Regions from separate parts of the Sulfuriferula thiophila genome, predicted to be linked through region 2. Evidence: predicted binding sites of a transcription regulator. Region 2 holds the regulator's gene; the other holds the start of a gene.

Region 1 (8,523 bases), on a different contig from region 2:
CCATTTTCCAGCGCGGGATTGCGTTTGGATAGTGCGCTGGCTGCATTAATGCCCGAATATTCACGTAGCCGTATCCAGGATTGGATCAAGCAGGAACTGGTTCAGGTTAATGGCCGCGTACTTTCTTCCAAAGACAAGGTGTGGGGTGGTGAAGCCGTTACCCTCTATCCGGAATTGCATCCTGCCGAGTTGCCCGCCGTCGCCGAAAACATCGCTCTGGATATTGTGTACGAGGATGATAGCATTCTCATTATCAATAAACCCGCTGGCCTGGTTGTGCATCCTGGTAGTGGCAACTGGCAAGGCACGCTGTTGAATGCATTACTCTATCACGCGCCAGCATTAACGCACATCCCGCGAGCTGGTATTGTGCACAGGCTGGATAAGGACACCAGTGGTTTGCTGGTAGTGGCTAAAACATTAACTGCCCAAACGCACCTGGTTCGGCAGTTGCAGGCGCGTACGGTAAAGCGTGAGTATCTTGCCGTTGTGCATGGGGTCATTGCGCAAAATGGTCGGGTTGATGCACCTATCGGTCGTCATCCTAGCCTGCGCACTAAGATGGCCGTGGTGAGCACCGGTCGTGATGCGGTAACACGATATGCTGTAGTGACGCGTTTTGCTAAACATACCCTGGTGCGATGCTCGCTGGAGACGGGTCGTACCCATCAGATTCGTGTGCATATGCAGTCTATTGGCTATCCATTGGTAGGCGACGCTGCTTACAGTCGAGGCAGAGCGAACGACATTCCATGTTCACGTGATTTTTCGCGACAGGCGTTGCATGCCACCCAGCTTGGGCTAGTTCATCCGGTGACGGAAGATATGATGGAATGGCAGATGGAACCGCCGGCTGATTTTGCCATGTTGATAGATTGTTTAACAACGGCGAACATTGAGTGATTAATCTCGTATTCAGATTACAAACGAAGTGAAGCATGATGAATTTAAACGTTATTACTCCGGACTGGCCAGCGCCCAAAAATGTTAAAAGCCTGGTGACAACGCGTGCCGGTGGGGTCAGTCAGGGCGTATACCAGGGTTTAAATCTGGGTGACCATGTCGGCGATAGCTGGGTTGATGTGGCACAGAATCGTACCCTGGTGCGAGATGAGTTGCCAACTGAACCGCTGTGGCTTAAACAGGTGCATGGCACGACGGTTGCTTACGCTGACCAATTAAAAGAGATAGTTGAGGCGGATGCGGCAATGGCAAGGCGGGTTAATACCGTATGTGCAGTATTGACTGCTGACTGCCTGCCGGTGCTGTTTTGCGCTGCAGATGGTAGCGTGGTTGGTGCGGCACACGCAGGCTGGCGTGGATTGGCAGCGGGCGTGCTGGAGCAGACCGTTGATGTGATGGCGCATCCTCCAGGCCAAATGATGGCGTGGTTCGGCCCTGCTATCGGTCCAGCCGCATTTGAAGTGGGTGATGAGGTGAGGCAGGTGTTTGTTGCTGATCTGCCCGAAGCAGCTAGTGCTTTCAAGGGTGTCAGCGCTGGGAAGTGGCTGGCGGATATCTACATGCTGGCGCGATTGCGTCTGAAGCGTATTGGTCTTACTGAGGTTTATGGTGGGAATTACTGTACCTATGGGGATGCTCAACAGTTTTATTCCTATCGGCGTGATGGTGTGACAGGGCGTATGGCCAGCCTGATCTGGATTGCGGAGCGCTGATGATCGCTGGCAGCTTGCGTGCATTAAGGCGCTGGCGCACAGGGTAGCGTATAATCATGCTTTCGATTTAGAGTTTTGCTATACATGTCTGTACTTGCCTGGATTGTTGTGAGTAGTTTTATAGGTGGCGCGCTCAGTGTGTTTGCGGCCGCCATATTTGCATTTGCTGCACGGCCCAGTTGGGTAGGTGGTCTAGTCAGTTATGCGATTGGTGCGTTGCTGGGTGCAGTATTTTTAGAAATATTACCGCACGCTATAGAGGTGTCTGGTAATGCCCACAACACAGCAGCGACAGTATTGGCGGGTATTTTTGGCTTTTTTATCTTAGAAAAACTCGTGCTGTGGCGGCATTGTCATCATGAAAGCTGTGAAACGCACGGCGTTATGCATGAGCATAATGGGCATGATCACGGCCGTTCCGGCATGATGATACTGGTAGGTGATACTTTCCATAATTTTGTGGATGGTATCTTGATTGCAGCCGCTTTCCTGGCCGATGTGCAGTTGGGTATTGTTACCGCACTAGCAATTATCGCTCATGAAATTCCGCAAGAAGTCGGCGATTTTCTGATTCTGCTCCACTCCGGTTATACCAAATCGCGTGCGCTGGCATTTAATCTGTTATCGAGTGCGGCCACGCTGGTGGGAGGGTTGTTAGCGTATTTTGCGTTGCAGTCCATGCAAAATTTGATTCCTGTGTTCCTTGGGTTGGCGGCAGCTAGTATGATTTATGTTGCGGTTGCTGATTTGATTCCCGGCTTGCATAAGCGAGTAGGGCTGGCAGCCACGATAGAGCAGGCAGCCTTGATTGCTGCAGGTGTGGGTACGATTGCGTTGACTGAGTGGCTGGCGCGGGGTTACGCCTGATCTTCCTGCTGTTCTGCGCGCAGACGGCGATGCTTGCGTCCAGGTGTGTCGAGCAGATAGTAAACAACCGCAAGTAGTGCTCCACCAAATACGAAAACCATTACGCTGCTAATCCAGCTGGATGCTGTAACCATAAGCATGACCCAGATATAGGCAAACGCAAAAAATATAATGTACATCGTGGTTTGATACCAAAGAAAGATTGTTTAAATGAATACTATCCCGAAAATTGGCTTTGTGTCGTTAGGTTGCCCCAAGGCCACTTCAGATTCCGAGCGTATTTTGACTGAATTACGCGCCGAAGGCTATTTAATTGCACCTAATTACCAGGACGCAGATCTGGTGGTGGTGAATACCTGCGGTTTTATTGATGCTGCGGTGGAAGAGTCGCTCGATGCAATCGGCGAGGCGTTGGCTGAAAATGGCAAGGTGATTGTGACCGGCTGTCTTGGCGCGAAGGCCGATGTGGTCAAGCTGGCACATCCCAGCGTGCTGGCAGTAACCGGTCCGCATGCCACGGAAGCGGTCATGGCGGCGGTGCACGAACATTTGCCTAAGCCGCATGATCCTTATCTTGACCTGGTGCCGCCGCAAGGCATACGTTTAACGCCTGATCATTATGCTTATCTGAAAATATCCGAGGGTTGTAACCACCGCTGCACGTTTTGCATTATCCCGTCCATGCGCGGTGATCTGGTGAGCCGGCCTGTGGGTGATGTGATGCAGGAAGCCGAGCGACTGGCTGCGGCTGGTGTGAAAGAGTTACTGGTAATCTCCCAGGATACCAGTGCCTATGGTGTGGATGTCAAATACCGTACTGGTTTCTGGCAAGGCCGTCCGTTGAAGACGCGCATGACGGAATTGGCTGCTGCATTGGCTGAGCTTGATGTCTGGGTGCGTCTGCATTATGTTTATCCTTATCCGCATGTGGATGAGATTATTCCATTAATGGCGGAGGGCAAGATTTTGCCGTATCTCGATATCCCGTTCCAGCATGCCAGCCCGCGCATACTGAAGGCGATGAAACGTCCGGCTGCGGCTGAAAATACGTTGGCGCGAATTCGCGCATGGCGTGAGATTTGCCCTGAACTGGTTATTCGCAGTACGTTTATTACCGGTTTCCCTGGTGAGACGGAAGCCGATTTTGAACAGCTAATGGAGTTTATTGCAGAAGCGGATCTGGATCGTGTCGGTTGCTTTACGTATTCAGCAGTTGAAGGTGCGACGGCTAATGCATTGCCTGATCACGTGCCGGAAGAAATCAAAGAGGAACGTCGTGCGCGGTTAATGGAGTTGCAGGCTGACATTAGTGCGGATCGGTTGGAGGCGCGTATTGGCCAGACTCTTACAGTGCTGATTGATGAAATCAGCGAAGAGGGTGCAATAGGTCGCAGTTATGCAGATGCACCTGAGATTGATGGTGTGGTGGTGATTGAGGATGCTGCAGGGTTGGTGCCGGGTGAGTTTGCTACCGTTAAAATAATCGATAGTGGCGAGCATGACCTATGGGGTGAACGCGTTTAAATCGGGGCTTGGGAAGCGCTAAAACTTCAGGGTTTGGTGCTTACCCGACAACGATGCCGCGGGATTTGGTTGCGCTTGTGGTTTGACCATCAGGACCGTAAATATTGCCGGTTTTATTGGAACCGCGCAGAACATTGAGTGTATTTTGATTGCGGCTCAGGTGCGTATTAATCAGCAGCCCGTTGGTGTGATTAAGTTCTTTGGCTGTTCTTACCAGGTTCAACAAGCTTTGCCAGGCTTGATCAACAGTATGGGCTGCGTTTTGGTCAATCCAGGTCTGCATGCCCGATTCATCAGGCTGATGTCCAGCAGTCGCAAGAATTAGATGGCGCTTGTTTGATAGCTCTGCCAATTTGGCAATGTGCTGAGCTTTTTGATCAACAATGGGTTTGATCTCTTCAATATCGGCGTTGATTAACAGAGCTTGTTCATTCTGAATAAGTTTAACCAAGCTGGTAATGGTTTGGTTTTCTTCATGCAGATTCTCTAATAATCGTGTGCCGAATGTGCTCATCTTTGACTATTCCTGCCTTGTAGTAAATCTTTGACCGACGATATCAGTTCGTTGGCAATCTTTTTAGAATCGACCTGGAACTGTCCATCCGCAATAGCTAGTTTGATCGCGTCAACCTTTTTTGCGTCAAAAGCACTGCTGGTTGATATTTGCGATTGCAAGGCCTGCAGCTGGGAAGATAGCGGCGATAAGGTGACGGTAGCGCCACTGCTTGGTTGCGCGCCAGTCGACTTATCCGCTGCTTTTGCTTTGCTACCCGCAGTACTGGTCCCGACAGTTACGCCCGTAACGTTTTTAACAGAGTCAGTGACTTTCATGATGTTATCTCTTTTAGTGAGCGCTCAGACAATCCTGAGCTACAACTGAATTGTCGGCAATTATTTTGCAAACTTTAACACAACGGGCAAAATAATCACAAAATTCAATATCCCACTTCAACTATACCATCTGATCGAGCAATGCCGCTAATAACCTGACCATTGCCCATTCTGATCTGGACCGATTGGCCCGCATTGGCCGTTGTCAGCGCACGTCCTTCTGCGCTGACTTCGAATCCGTTGCCACTGGAAACAAGCTTGACGCTTTGTCCTTGCTGAATCACCGCTTGAACGCGCAGGGCGTCCATGCGTAATGGCGTGCCAGCTGGTATGGACATCGCAACGGTCTTGCCTATTGCCTGGCTGCTATCGGTAATAATTCCATTGGGTAATTTTGTCAAATCTCCAGTGGCTATGCTGAGTTGTTTCTCGCTTATCTGTTGACCTTGTGCCAATGGAGCGGCACTGACGAGATAGTTACCGATGACGCTGATGTCAGCCTGTATATAGATAGTCCAATTTGACGGTGAACTGCAGCGCACCCCGACCGTGGTTTTACCCCAAATACGGCTACCAGTAGGAATAAATGGTTCGAGTGCATTGCAAGCACTCAGGTTCAGGCGGCTGTCGAGTGCGCCAACTTTAATTTTGACTTGGCCCGGTAATCCGGTCGTTTGGGTTTGCAGGAATTGCTCGACGCTATGCAGTATCCGAGCCGGGTCCTGACGCGGTGCGTCCACCTGGGCAGTAGCCAGTGCAGGCAATAAGCATAATAAGGTAAGCAGGCTTCTCATTGGGTAACCATCAATTGAATTTCTGATTCCATATTAAATCACCTTGCCAGGCTTAAAGCGCAGAATAAGCTCATGAAAATTCGCCTATTCGATCAATTGATATTGTGTGATGCGACTATTATAGGAACTATATCTTAGTGTTATTACGCTGACAGGAGGCCAGGATGATAGGAAGTATAAACAATGAATTGCAGTTTCAGGAAGCCGCATTACGGCTACGTGAGCAGCGTCAGCAGTTACTGGCTTCCAATATTGCTAATGCCGATACACCTAATTATAAGGCGCGTGATTTTAATTTTAATCAGGCGTTGCAAGGTGTGTTAGCACGCAATGCCAGTACGCCAACGGCGATGGCGCAAACTGCAAGCGGGCATATGCCCGGCGTGAATGATGCTGATTTTGGTGGGGCGCCACTGCAGTACCGCACGGTGCAACAGGGCAGTGTCGATGGGAATACTGTGGATATGGATACCGAGCGCAATCAGTTTACTGATAATGCATTGCGGTATGAGGCGAGCCTGACCATGATCACGGGTCGGATTAAGGATTTGTTAGCAGCTATGCAAGGAGGGTAATTGCCATGTCATTATTCAGTATATTTAATGTGGCTGGTTCAGCCATGAGCGCACAAGCGCAGCGTCTGAATGTGGTGGCGAGTAACCTGGCCAATGCAGATAGCGCGACGAGTGCAAACGGACAGGTTTATAAAGCCAAGCAAGTGGTTTTTTCGGCAATGCCGGTGAATGGTGCAGAAGCGACGGGAGTCAAAGTCGATCAGGTGGTAGAGGATAAATCCCTGCCGCGCTTGATGTATGACCCTAAAAGCCCACTGGCAGATGCGAAGGGCTATGTGACGATGCCTAATGTGAATGTGGTAGAAGAAATGGTCAATATGATTTCCGCTTCACGGTCATATCAAACCAATGTGGATACCATGAATGCGGCCAAATCGATGTTGCAAAAAACGCTGACCATTGGTCAGTAATTAAGGAGTTCAAGATGAGTACAGTTCAGACCAATACCGTGTCCCCCAGCTTGCTGGCAACGATGAATCCCAGTACAAGTGCGACGCAGAGCACGTCGGCAGCGGCGCAGGATCAGTTCATGAAACTGCTGGTGACCCAGATGAAGAATCAGGATCCGCTGAATCCGCTGGACAACGCCCAGGTGACGAGTCAGCTGGCGCAATTGTCGACGGTATCGGGTATTGAAAAAATGAATACGACGCTGGAGTCGATGATTGCAAGTTATCAATCGACCCAATCATTTCAGGCTGCCAGCATGATAGGGCACGGCGTGATGGTCGATGGTTCAACGACTAGCCTGAATGCCGGTAAGGCATTGTTTGGTGTGGATCTGGCCAGCAATGCAGATACTGTGAATGTCACGGTGCTGGATGGAAATGGTCAGCCGGTACACAGTTTTGATGTGGGTGCACAGCAAGCCGGCTTGCTGCCATTGCAATGGGATGGTACGACCGATAGCGGTGCTGCTGCGGCTGATGGCGCTTACAGCTTCAAAGTTACAGCTACGCTGGGTGGCCAGCCTGTTTCTGCACAAACTTTATCGTATGGGCAAGTTGCGAGTGTGGCTACGAGTAGCCAAGGGGTTAAATTGACTGTGCCTGGTTTAGGTGCAATCAGTATGACCGATGTACGTCAGATTCTTTAAATTCCTGATAAAACCGAGGAGAGCAAAATGAGTTTCCAACAAGGACTGAGTGGGTTGAATGCCGCTTCCAAAAATCTGGAAGTGATCGGGAATAACGTTGCCAACGCGGGTACGGTTGGCTTTAAACAATCCCAGGCGCAATTTGCTGACGTATATGCGAGTTCATTGACCGGCTCTGGTACCTCTCAGGTAGGTATCGGTACTAAAGTGTCGCAAGTGACCCAGCAGTTTACCCAGGGCAATATTACCTCATCGAATAATCCGCTGGATCTAGCGATTAACGGTGGCGGTTTTTTCCGCTTGAGCCATAACGGTACCATCAGCTATTCCCGTAACGGGCAATTCCAGCTTGATAAATCAGGATTTATTGTTAACGCGAACGGATTGCATTTGACGGGTTATTCAGTCAATGCAAGTGGCGTGTTATCAACCGGTGCGCCGACGGATGTCTATATCAATACCTCGGATCTTGCGCCTAAGGTGACGGCCAAGGTTGGTGCAGTGCTTAATCTGGATTCGGGTAGCACCGCGCCGGTATTGCCCTTTGATACAACGGATCCTACGACCTTTAATAACTCCACTTCGGTATCGGTATACGATAGTTTGGGTAATTCACATACGCTGCAGACATATTATGTGAAGACAGCCGCCAATACCTGGAATGTGTATGCAACAAACGATGGTGTGCCGATTGGATATACACCGCCAGCCGCTGCTGTGCCGGTAGGTTCGGTGACGTTCAATAGTTCCGGTGTGTTGACCGGCGGTTCCCCAATCTCCGTTGCTGTGCCTGTCACTACAGGTGCGGGTACACCTTTTACCGTAACCGTGGACTATACCGGCACCACACAATACGGCTCCGCATTTAGCGTTAACTCCTTAAGTCAGGACGGTTATGCTTCAGGTAAGCTGAATGGCTTCAACACGGCTGCCGATGGCTCTATTGTTGGCCGCTACACTAATGGTCAATCCAAGACGCTCGGTCAAATTGTGCTGGCCAGTTTCAGTAATCCAAACGGTTTACAGCCACTCGGTGATAACGTGTGGACAGATACGGCCGCTTCTGGCGCAGCTTTGGTCAGCACGCCGGGTTCAGGTCCATTGGGTGTGCTGCAGTCTTCGGCTACCGAGGATTCCAATGTCGATCTGACTGCCGAGCT
Region 2 (8,523 bases):
ATCCTCACGCAAGCGTCCCGCGGCATTAATCGTTTTATCCAGCGCTTCGGTCAAACTGGCCGGCGCCTTTAACATATTAATCCGGGAATATAAATCAGGGTAATTGCCGACCAGATCACGCAACGTCAAACCGATCTGCATGATCATGCGCAGATTATGCAGTGCGCTGGCAGGCAGTGCAGCACCGGCCTGGTTAGCCTGGCGCAGCGCAGCACGAATATCAGGCACATTCTGCAGACGGGGCATCACAAAAGCATCCACCACTTGCCGCGCGGCAGTGACGGCTGCCTGCATTTGTCTGACTATCGATAAATCCGGTGCAGGTTCAAGATTTCTGGCTGCATCAGCACCATAAGGCGAAAAAGTCAGCCGTTCCAAAATCCGCCGTATGCCATCAAACTCCAGTGCCTTCAGATCGCTTTGCATAAACCGCCTGCTCAAAAATTTTAAATCGTAACAAACCTGCCCAGCGATTACAAATGAAACGTCTGGCGGCAAGCGTCATTGAAGTTCTTATCAACATCGGGATGAAACATGGAAGATTGCAATGACTGACGAAAAAACAGACTAGTGAATTGATTATAAGAGAGTATTTCACGATGCAGCGAGCGCAGCAATCGTGCAAAGGTCTCTATAAAAACAATCAACTCAGTTACTTGGTGGTCATGGATATTTCCCGGGAAGCTTCCGGCAACGAAGATAGAATCACCACTTCTACCCGGCGGTTTCTGGCTCTACCTTCAACCGTATCATTGGGCATGATCGGTTTATTCGAGCCGTAGCCGACCACCATCAGCCGATTTTCTGCGACGCCACTTGCAACGAATTCACGCGCCACGCTACCGGCACGCACTGCTGACAACTCCCAATTGGAGGGAAACAAGGGATTGCTAATTGGCACATCGTCGGTATAGCCATCAATTTCCAGATCGTTGCGTTGATTTTTCAATACGGCAGCAATAGCTTGCAATGCTTTCCTGGATTCTTCCGTCAACTTTGCGTCACCGGGTGCAAACAAAAGGCTGGCGTTGATTTCCACATTCACACCGCGAGCAGTCTGGGTAACCCGAACCTTGCCTTCCTTAACCAGCGACCCCAGTGCCTGTAAAATATTATTGGCAATATCTGTCATCTGGCTGCTTTCCTGATGCACTACCTCACTCACATGCGCTTTACTTAGCGGGGTGCCGGATTTGGATTTCCTGGCATCTTTGTTCTGTTCGCCGGCAAAGCCGAACGCGCTACCCAGCGCATCGGAGAGGACTTTGTATTTACCCTCATTGACAGCGGAGATCGCGTACATCACCACAAAAAATGCAAACAGCAAGGTCATGAAGTCGGCATAAGACACCAGCCAACGGTCCGGATTATCATGCTCTTCTTCTAATTGCCTGCGCGCCATGATTTGGAATGCCCGTGTTATCTCAGGAACGAAGCCAGTCGCTCTTCGATAATTCTGGGGTTTTCGCCGGTTGCTATCGACAATAACGCCTCAGTCACCATTTCACGCTGATGGATCGCCTGATTGACAATAGAACGCAAACGGTTGGAAACCGGCAGAAAGATCAGGTTGGCAAAACCTACGCCATAGATAGTGGCAACAAAGGCAACCGCGATGCCGCCCCCTAGTTTGGTTGGGTCCGACAAATTCTCCATCACATGAATCAAGCCCAGCACCGCACCCAGTATGCCGATAGTAGGCGAATACCCACCCGCCGCTTCCCAGATTTTAATCGCCTGACGCTGTTCCGCTTCAAACGCATAAATGTCCGCTTCCAGAATTTCCCTGAGTTTGACCGGATCAATGCCGTCGATAATCAGTCGCAACCCCTTCGCGACAAACATATCGCGACTATTACGCATGTACGGTTCGAGGCTTAACAAGCCTTCACGCCGAGCGATATGACTCCAGGTATTAATTTCTCTGGCAAGGGCTTGCCTGTTATCCGCAGGTGGCTGAAAGACCAGCCGTATCATTTTGACGCCGCGAATAAAAACAGGAAGCCGTGTTTGTATCAACACGGCACCCACAGTACCCACAAACACGATGGCGAAGGCTGCTGGCTGCAATAACGAGCCAATATGCCCGCCATCCAGCAAATGTGCTACCAATACGCCGGCTAATGCCAGCGCTACACCAATCAGGCTGCCCCAGTCCACAACTGTCCTCTCAGGCTTGCCCGTATACGTGCAACGGCTTGGCTATGTAATTGACATACGCGGGATTCAGAAACGCCCATCACCGCACCAATTTCTTTGAGGTTGAGTTCCTGTTCGTAATACAGCCCCATCAGTATTTTCTCGCGCTCGGGCAAGCTATCGATTGCATCAATCAGCGCATCCCTGAAATCATCTTGCAGCAAACCCAGTAACGGGTCACTGGAATTATCCGAACAAAACCGGTCAAGGAAATTGTCACTGTCTTCATCATTATGATAATCCTCATAATAAATCAACTGGTGACCGCTACCTTCAGTCAGCATATCCTGATAGTCGGCCAGCGTCATTTTCAGGTTTTTAGCCACTTCCATTTCAGTAGGCATACGCCCGAGCTTTTGCTGCAAGGTCGTCATCGCAACTTCAATCTTGCGCATATTCTGACGCAGGCTGCGTGGTAGCCAGTCGGTACTCCGCAGTTCATCCAGCATCGCCCCGCGAATGCGCTGTACAGCATAAGTCTCAAACTGTGCGCCATGGGATTCTTCATAACGGTTAACCGCGTCAAGCAAGCCCATCATGCCCGCTTGTATCAAATCATCCACTTCCACGCTAGGCGGCAACTTCGCTTTAAGCTGATAAGCCAGGCGTTTTACCAGCGGTGCGTGTTCCGTGAGCAGATGATTTTTATCAGTTTTTCCGTTAACGGTGTACATATATCAAGATAAGCCTAATTGTCCCGCAATTCGTCTGAAGGCCACGGAGGCTAGAGCCATCGGAAACGCATCAATAACTGAACGCCCCAATCGACTAGCACGGCTCACATGATCATCAGCAGGAATTGATCCCATAAAGTGTAACGGCACTGCCAGATAACGACTCGCCGTTTTTGCAAGGTTAGCATAAACCAGCTGCGCTTGGGCTTCATCTGCATTAGTCACTAGCACTCCAAACGAACGCCGTCCCAGGTTGGCATTCAAGCGTTTGATCAAACAATACCCAGCTTTGATGGATTCTGCACTGCTGGTTATGTGCACCACAATCTCTCCATCCGCCATGGCAGCAACCGGCAGGCGATCTTCAGTATCCAGCTCTGCATCGACTACCACAGTGCCGTATTGCTGAGCTAACACATTAAAAATATTTGATAGCCTATTGTTATCAAGCGCATTATCGTGAATTGATTTCACATTCCCACCCACCATGGATGTGAAGCTGAATCCCTGCTGCATGGATTGAACCACTTCATTCAATGCACATTGTTGCTGCGCAACTTCAAGCAACCCATGCTTACGGGCATGACCAAGATGCATGCCGACGCCATTACTGCGGCGCGCATTTACCAATATCGCATCCGTACCTAAATGTGCTAATGAAGCAGTCAAGTTGGTCAACATGGCATTTTTCTCTGCTGTACCCAGCACAGACAATAATGTCACAATGCGTGGCTTGGGGCCAGCCAGCATACGGCGCAGCCCTTCTGCCTGATCAATACTGAAATTAGCCAAGATTCACCTCACGCAAAGTTTTATCCTGATTCGCACGTCCCGCATTAGCGACAACCAGAGATAATTCGTCATCATTAAAATGGAATGGTGTGGTTTCACGTTTTAATTTAAATGCACGCTCAATCAGCGCTTCACGACCCACCACATGCAGATCTTCAGGCACACGCTGGCCATTGGCGGCGTAATATAAATTCAGCTTCTGGCGAATGATGACATCGATCACGTTGCCCATGGTTGCTGCTTCGTCAGCCTTGGTAATTATGCACCCCGCCAGCCCGGAACCCTGATAAGCCCGTACCACTTCGCTCAAGGTTTCTCCGGTAGAAGTCGCGTTCAGGCAGAGCAGACGTTTGACGGGTGTACCCGCACCAGACAGCATCGCAACCTGCTCCGCCACCATCTGATCACGCTGGTTCATCCCCACCGTGTCTATCAGTACGGTATGTTTGCCCTTGAGTTCATCCAGCGCAATGCGCAAATCGCTTTCGTCTTTCACCGAATGCACCATCACGCCCAGGATTTTCCCGTATATACGCAGCTGTTCATGTCCGCCGATACGATAGCCATCCGTGGTGATCAAGGCCAGTTTATTCGCACCATGACGCATGACGCAACGCGCTGCCAGCTTTGCTGTGGTGGTGGTTTTGCCGACACCGGTAGGTCCAACCAGAGCAAATACCCCGCCCTTTTCCAGCACTTCATTTTCATTGCTCATCACCATCAGGTTGCGGGCCAGTACCGACTTTACCCACATCATGCCCTCTTCCGCAGATTTCACATCCGGCAAATTTTCGGTCAGGTGGCGTGACAGACTGGCACTGAATCCGGTGCTCAATAACTCACGCATGATATCAGCGCGGAATGGCTCACGAGTCTGCATCGCGCTCCAGGCAATTTCGCTTAGCTGAGCTTCCAGCATGCCGCGCATGGATCGAATTTCTTCCATAACCTTATCCAGTTCCTGATTGGCAACGGGTTTGCCAGCTTTGACAACAGCAGCAGGTGCACGCGCTGAATTCAATGCCTCAGCCAGGTTATCAGCCTGATTGCGGCGTGGCGCTGGTTTCTCTTTTTCTTGCGCCGGCGGATCAAATGACATGAACGTTGGCTTGGGCTCCGCTTCTTTCTCAACAGAAGGAGAAACCAGCGAAGCGATGTCATCACCAGCCAGTGCCATGATCTCAACGCCGCCGGGTACGCTGCGGTTGGATAAAATCACCGCATCAGCCCCAAGAATGTCACGCACCTGACGTAATGCATCACGGGAATTACTGCCTATAAATTTTTGAACGTTCATGCTTGGCCTCCAACTAGACTGGTAACTCTAATCGTTTTAGAGTCTGGAATTTCTGAATGCGACAATACTTTTAATTGTGGAATCGCACGGTGTAAGAAACGTGACAACAAGGCACGTAAGGAATTGGGTACTAATAACACTGGGGGCAAACCCATTTTTTCCTGTTGACGGGTAGCCATATCTGCCTGAGTCGCTAACGTGTCAGCCAGGCCTGGCTCTATCCCTGCGCCTTCAGGGCCGCTGGCTTGTATAGCCTGCATCAACAAGCGCTCCAGACGGTTATCCAGCGCCATCACGGATAATTCCTGCACACCCGGATAGATTTGCTGAACGATGGCACGGCCCAGCGCAATACGCACCATAGCGGTCAGTTCGTTCGGATCCTGAATGCGTGCAGCATGCTCAGCCAGCGTCTCGATAATGGTACGCATATCGCGAATGTGAACACCTTCGCTGAGTAAATTTTGTAGCACTTTTTGCAAAGTGGATAAAGACATCAGCTTCGGTACCAGATCTTCAATCAGTTTCGGTGACTCGGTAGCCAGATGATCAAGCAATTGCTGCACTTCCTGACGACCGAGCAATTCATCGGCATGCTGAGTGATCAGATGATTAAGATGGGTTGCAATCACGGTACCGGCATCCACCACGGTATAACCCATCGCTTGTGCCTGATCGCGCAAATTGCCATCAATCCAGATTGCAGGTAAACCAAATGCAGGATCCGTCGTAGTTACGCCTGGCAATGTACCGCTGACCACACCCGGATTAATGGCAAGAAATTGGCCGTTATGCGATTCGCCACTACCCACTTCCACATCTTTTAAAGTGATGCGATAACCCGAAGGCTTCAGTTCCAGATTGTCGCGAATATGCACCGAGGGAGGTAAAAAGCCGATTTCCTGTGCAAACTTTTTGCGCAGGCCTTTGATGCGCCGCAGCAGTTCGCCACCTTGGGTTTTATCCACCAGCGGAATCAGACGATAGCCAACTTCCAGTCCCAATGCATCCACCGGAATAATATCTTTCCAGGTAGCCTCTTCCATCTCCATTGGCGCAGCTTGCATCTCTTCTTCAGGTGCTTTCGCAGCCAGCTTGGCTTTTTGCGTCAACGTAAACGCACCGCCAGCCAAAACTGCTGCCAGCATAATGAACGCCAAATGTGGCATACCCGGAATCACCCCCATGCCGCCAATAATGCCGGCAGCGATAAACAACACGACTGGTTTGGCGAAGAGCTGACCCAACAACTGGCCACCGATATCCTGGTCACTGGAAACCCGTGACACCACGATACCGGCTGCGGTAGAAATGATCAGCGATGGGATTTGTGCAACCAGACCATCACCAATGGCAAGCAGAGTGTAATTCTTGATCGCAGTATCAAAACTTAAATCATGTTGCACCATGCCGACGATCAGGCCGCCGATGATGTTGATAATGGTCACCATGATGCCGGCAACCGCATCGCCACGCACATATTTACTCGCACCATCCATCGCGCCGTAAAACTCAGCTTCCTGCGCAACTTCCGTCCGGCGTTGCCGCGCTTCCTGTTCACCAATGAGTCCGGCATTCAAATCGGCATCAATCGCCATTTGCTTGCCTGGCATCGCATCCAGAGTGAAGCGTGCGCCAACCTCGGCAATACGACCGGCACCCTTGGTCACGACCATGAAATTGATGATGGTCAGAATAATAAAGACCACGATACCGACCGTGTAGTTACCACCGATCAGAAAGTGGCCGAATGCCTCAATCACCTTACCGGCAGCATCAGGGCCAGTGTGGCCTTCCGTCAGCACCACGCGAGTAGAAGCCACGTTGAGCGACAGACGCAACATCGTGCTCACCAGCAGTACCGTTGGGAATACGATGAAATCAAGCGGTTTAACAGTATACAGACTGGTAAGCAGAACGATAATCGACAGTGCAATATTGAAGCTGAAGAAGATATCCAGAATGAAAGGAGGCAAAGGCAACACCATCATCGCCAGCATGGTAATGATGATAATTGGTGCAATCAGCACCGCACCGCCAGGTGCAGTCACCCAGGCCGGGAGTTTAAAGTCATTCATCAGATTTCTCCATCAGCAAGTAGCGCAGGTACCGGAGCGTTCAACGGATCAAGCTCTGGCGGTACTGCAATATCACTTGGGACCACCGGCGCAACACCGCCACCCTTGCGGTATGCGCGTAATTGGAATACATAAGCCAGAATTTCAGCCACTGCGGTATAGAGTGCTTCAGGAATTTCCGTACCCAGCTCAGCATGACGGTACAGCGCACGCGCTAAAGGCGGCGCTTCCAGAGTAGGGATATTATGTTCGGCGGCTAATTCACGAATTTTTGCAGCAACTTCGTCAGCGCCTTTTGCAACGACTATCGGTGCCCGCATCGCACCGTCAGCATATTTAAGGGCTACCGCGTAGTGGGTAGGGTTGGTAACCACCACGTCAGCAGTCGGCACTTCAGCCATCATCCGGCGGCGTGACATTTCACGCTGTTGCGCGCGAATCTTGGCCTTGATCTGCGGATCGCCATCGGCCTCCCTTGCCTCCTGCTTCACTTCTTCCCGCGTCATTTTCAGCTTATCAGCGTAGTGCCACATCTGGTATGGCGCATCAATCAATACAATCAGTCCCAATCCGGCCGTCATGGAAATAAAAGCAAACCAGATCATGCTGCTCATATGGGCAGTACTCTGATGGATAGACTCAACGCTCAAGCTCATTACAGCATCCTGCTCATGGGCGATTACCATCCACGCAATCACACCCACTAAGGTCGCCTTGGCAACAGCTTTAATCAATTCCACCAGTGCACGCGAAGACACCATGTTGGTCATGCCCTTGATCGGATTCATGCGACCGAAATTAGGCACCAGCGCCTTGGTACTGAACAACCAGCCGCCGATTAAAGCCGGCGACAGCAGTGCAACCAGAATCAGCACCCCGGCCAATGGCGCAAACGCCAGCATCAAGTCAACGATATTGCGGGCTAACTGCGAATAAAGCATGGAAAAATCATAAGCTTGGGCACGCGTAAAGCTCATACCGGAAATCAGCGTGGTTTCCAGCTGACGTACCAGCTGATCGCCCGACAACCAGATTCCGCCACCCGCAGCCAACAGACCGGTGAAAGTAGCTAACTCGCGCGAACGCGGCACATCGCCCTCTTCCCGCGCTTTTTCAAGTCGCTGGGGTGAGGCCTGTTCCGTTTTCTCAAGATCGCTATCTTCAGCCATCGCTCATTGCTCCTGAACACCCGTCTTACAGCAAGACGGATTACACAGTTTCAATTATTGACGAGAAAGCCAGACAGGCATCTAGGGAATAAAGCAGTAAAACCCCTGCTTTTCCGAATACAAGGGGTATTACACAGGGATATTTTCAGCACAACACGGTCATTTACTGATCCCGCTCGCTGAAAACGCCGAATCATGTTCATTCAGACTGATATGTGCAGAAACCACACGCCATCCTTCAGGAAATCTGACCCAGGTCTGGCTTTGTCTGCCTGACATTCCATCCTCCCTGACGAACTCGGTAGTCGTGGTGG

Evidence for each region. Region 2 encodes FliA, which starts transcription of late flagellar genes. Its sites were predicted from a motif close to CTAAAGTTNNCNNAAANNNTGCCGATANNA; they were not measured.
Region 1: a site for FliA is predicted at 4,947-4,976, ahead of flgM (flagellar biosynthesis anti-sigma factor FlgM). Genes of this name have one in related genera too.

What each region holds. Positions count from the first base shown of each region.
Region 1 is NZ_BHGL01000006.1:456,524-465,046, forward strand. It holds gene rluD (23S rRNA pseudouridine(1911/1915/1917) synthase RluD) at 1-903, shown strand, start outside; gene pgeF (peptidoglycan editing factor PgeF) at 942-1,676, shown strand; gene EJE49_RS04685 (ZIP family metal transporter) at 1,761-2,543, shown strand; gene EJE49_RS04690 (hypothetical protein) at 2,534-2,677, opposite strand; gene rimO (30S ribosomal protein S12 methylthiotransferase RimO) at 2,754-4,067, shown strand; gene EJE49_RS04700 (flagella synthesis protein FlgN) at 4,108-4,581, opposite strand; gene flgM (flagellar biosynthesis anti-sigma factor FlgM) at 4,578-4,898, opposite strand; gene flgA (flagellar basal body P-ring formation chaperone FlgA) at 5,003-5,692, opposite strand; gene flgB (flagellar basal body rod protein FlgB) at 5,857-6,267, shown strand; gene flgC (flagellar basal body rod protein FlgC) at 6,273-6,677, shown strand; gene EJE49_RS04725 (flagellar hook assembly protein FlgD) at 6,692-7,363, shown strand; gene flgE (flagellar hook protein FlgE) at 7,391-8,523, shown strand, end outside.
Region 2 is NZ_BHGL01000046.1:10,999-19,521, reverse strand. It holds gene EJE49_RS11865 (endonuclease MutS2) at 1-426, opposite strand, end outside; gene motD (flagellar motor protein MotD) at 653-1,402, opposite strand; gene EJE49_RS11855 (flagellar motor protein) at 1,420-2,160, opposite strand; gene EJE49_RS11850 (RNA polymerase sigma factor FliA) at 2,142-2,873, opposite strand; gene EJE49_RS11845 (MinD/ParA family ATP-binding protein) at 2,877-3,665, opposite strand; gene flhF (flagellar biosynthesis GTPase FlhF) at 3,658-4,962, opposite strand; gene flhA (flagellar biosynthesis protein FlhA) at 4,959-7,040, opposite strand; gene flhB (flagellar biosynthesis protein FlhB) at 7,040-8,209, opposite strand; gene hpxZ (oxalurate catabolism protein HpxZ) at 8,369-8,523, opposite strand, start outside.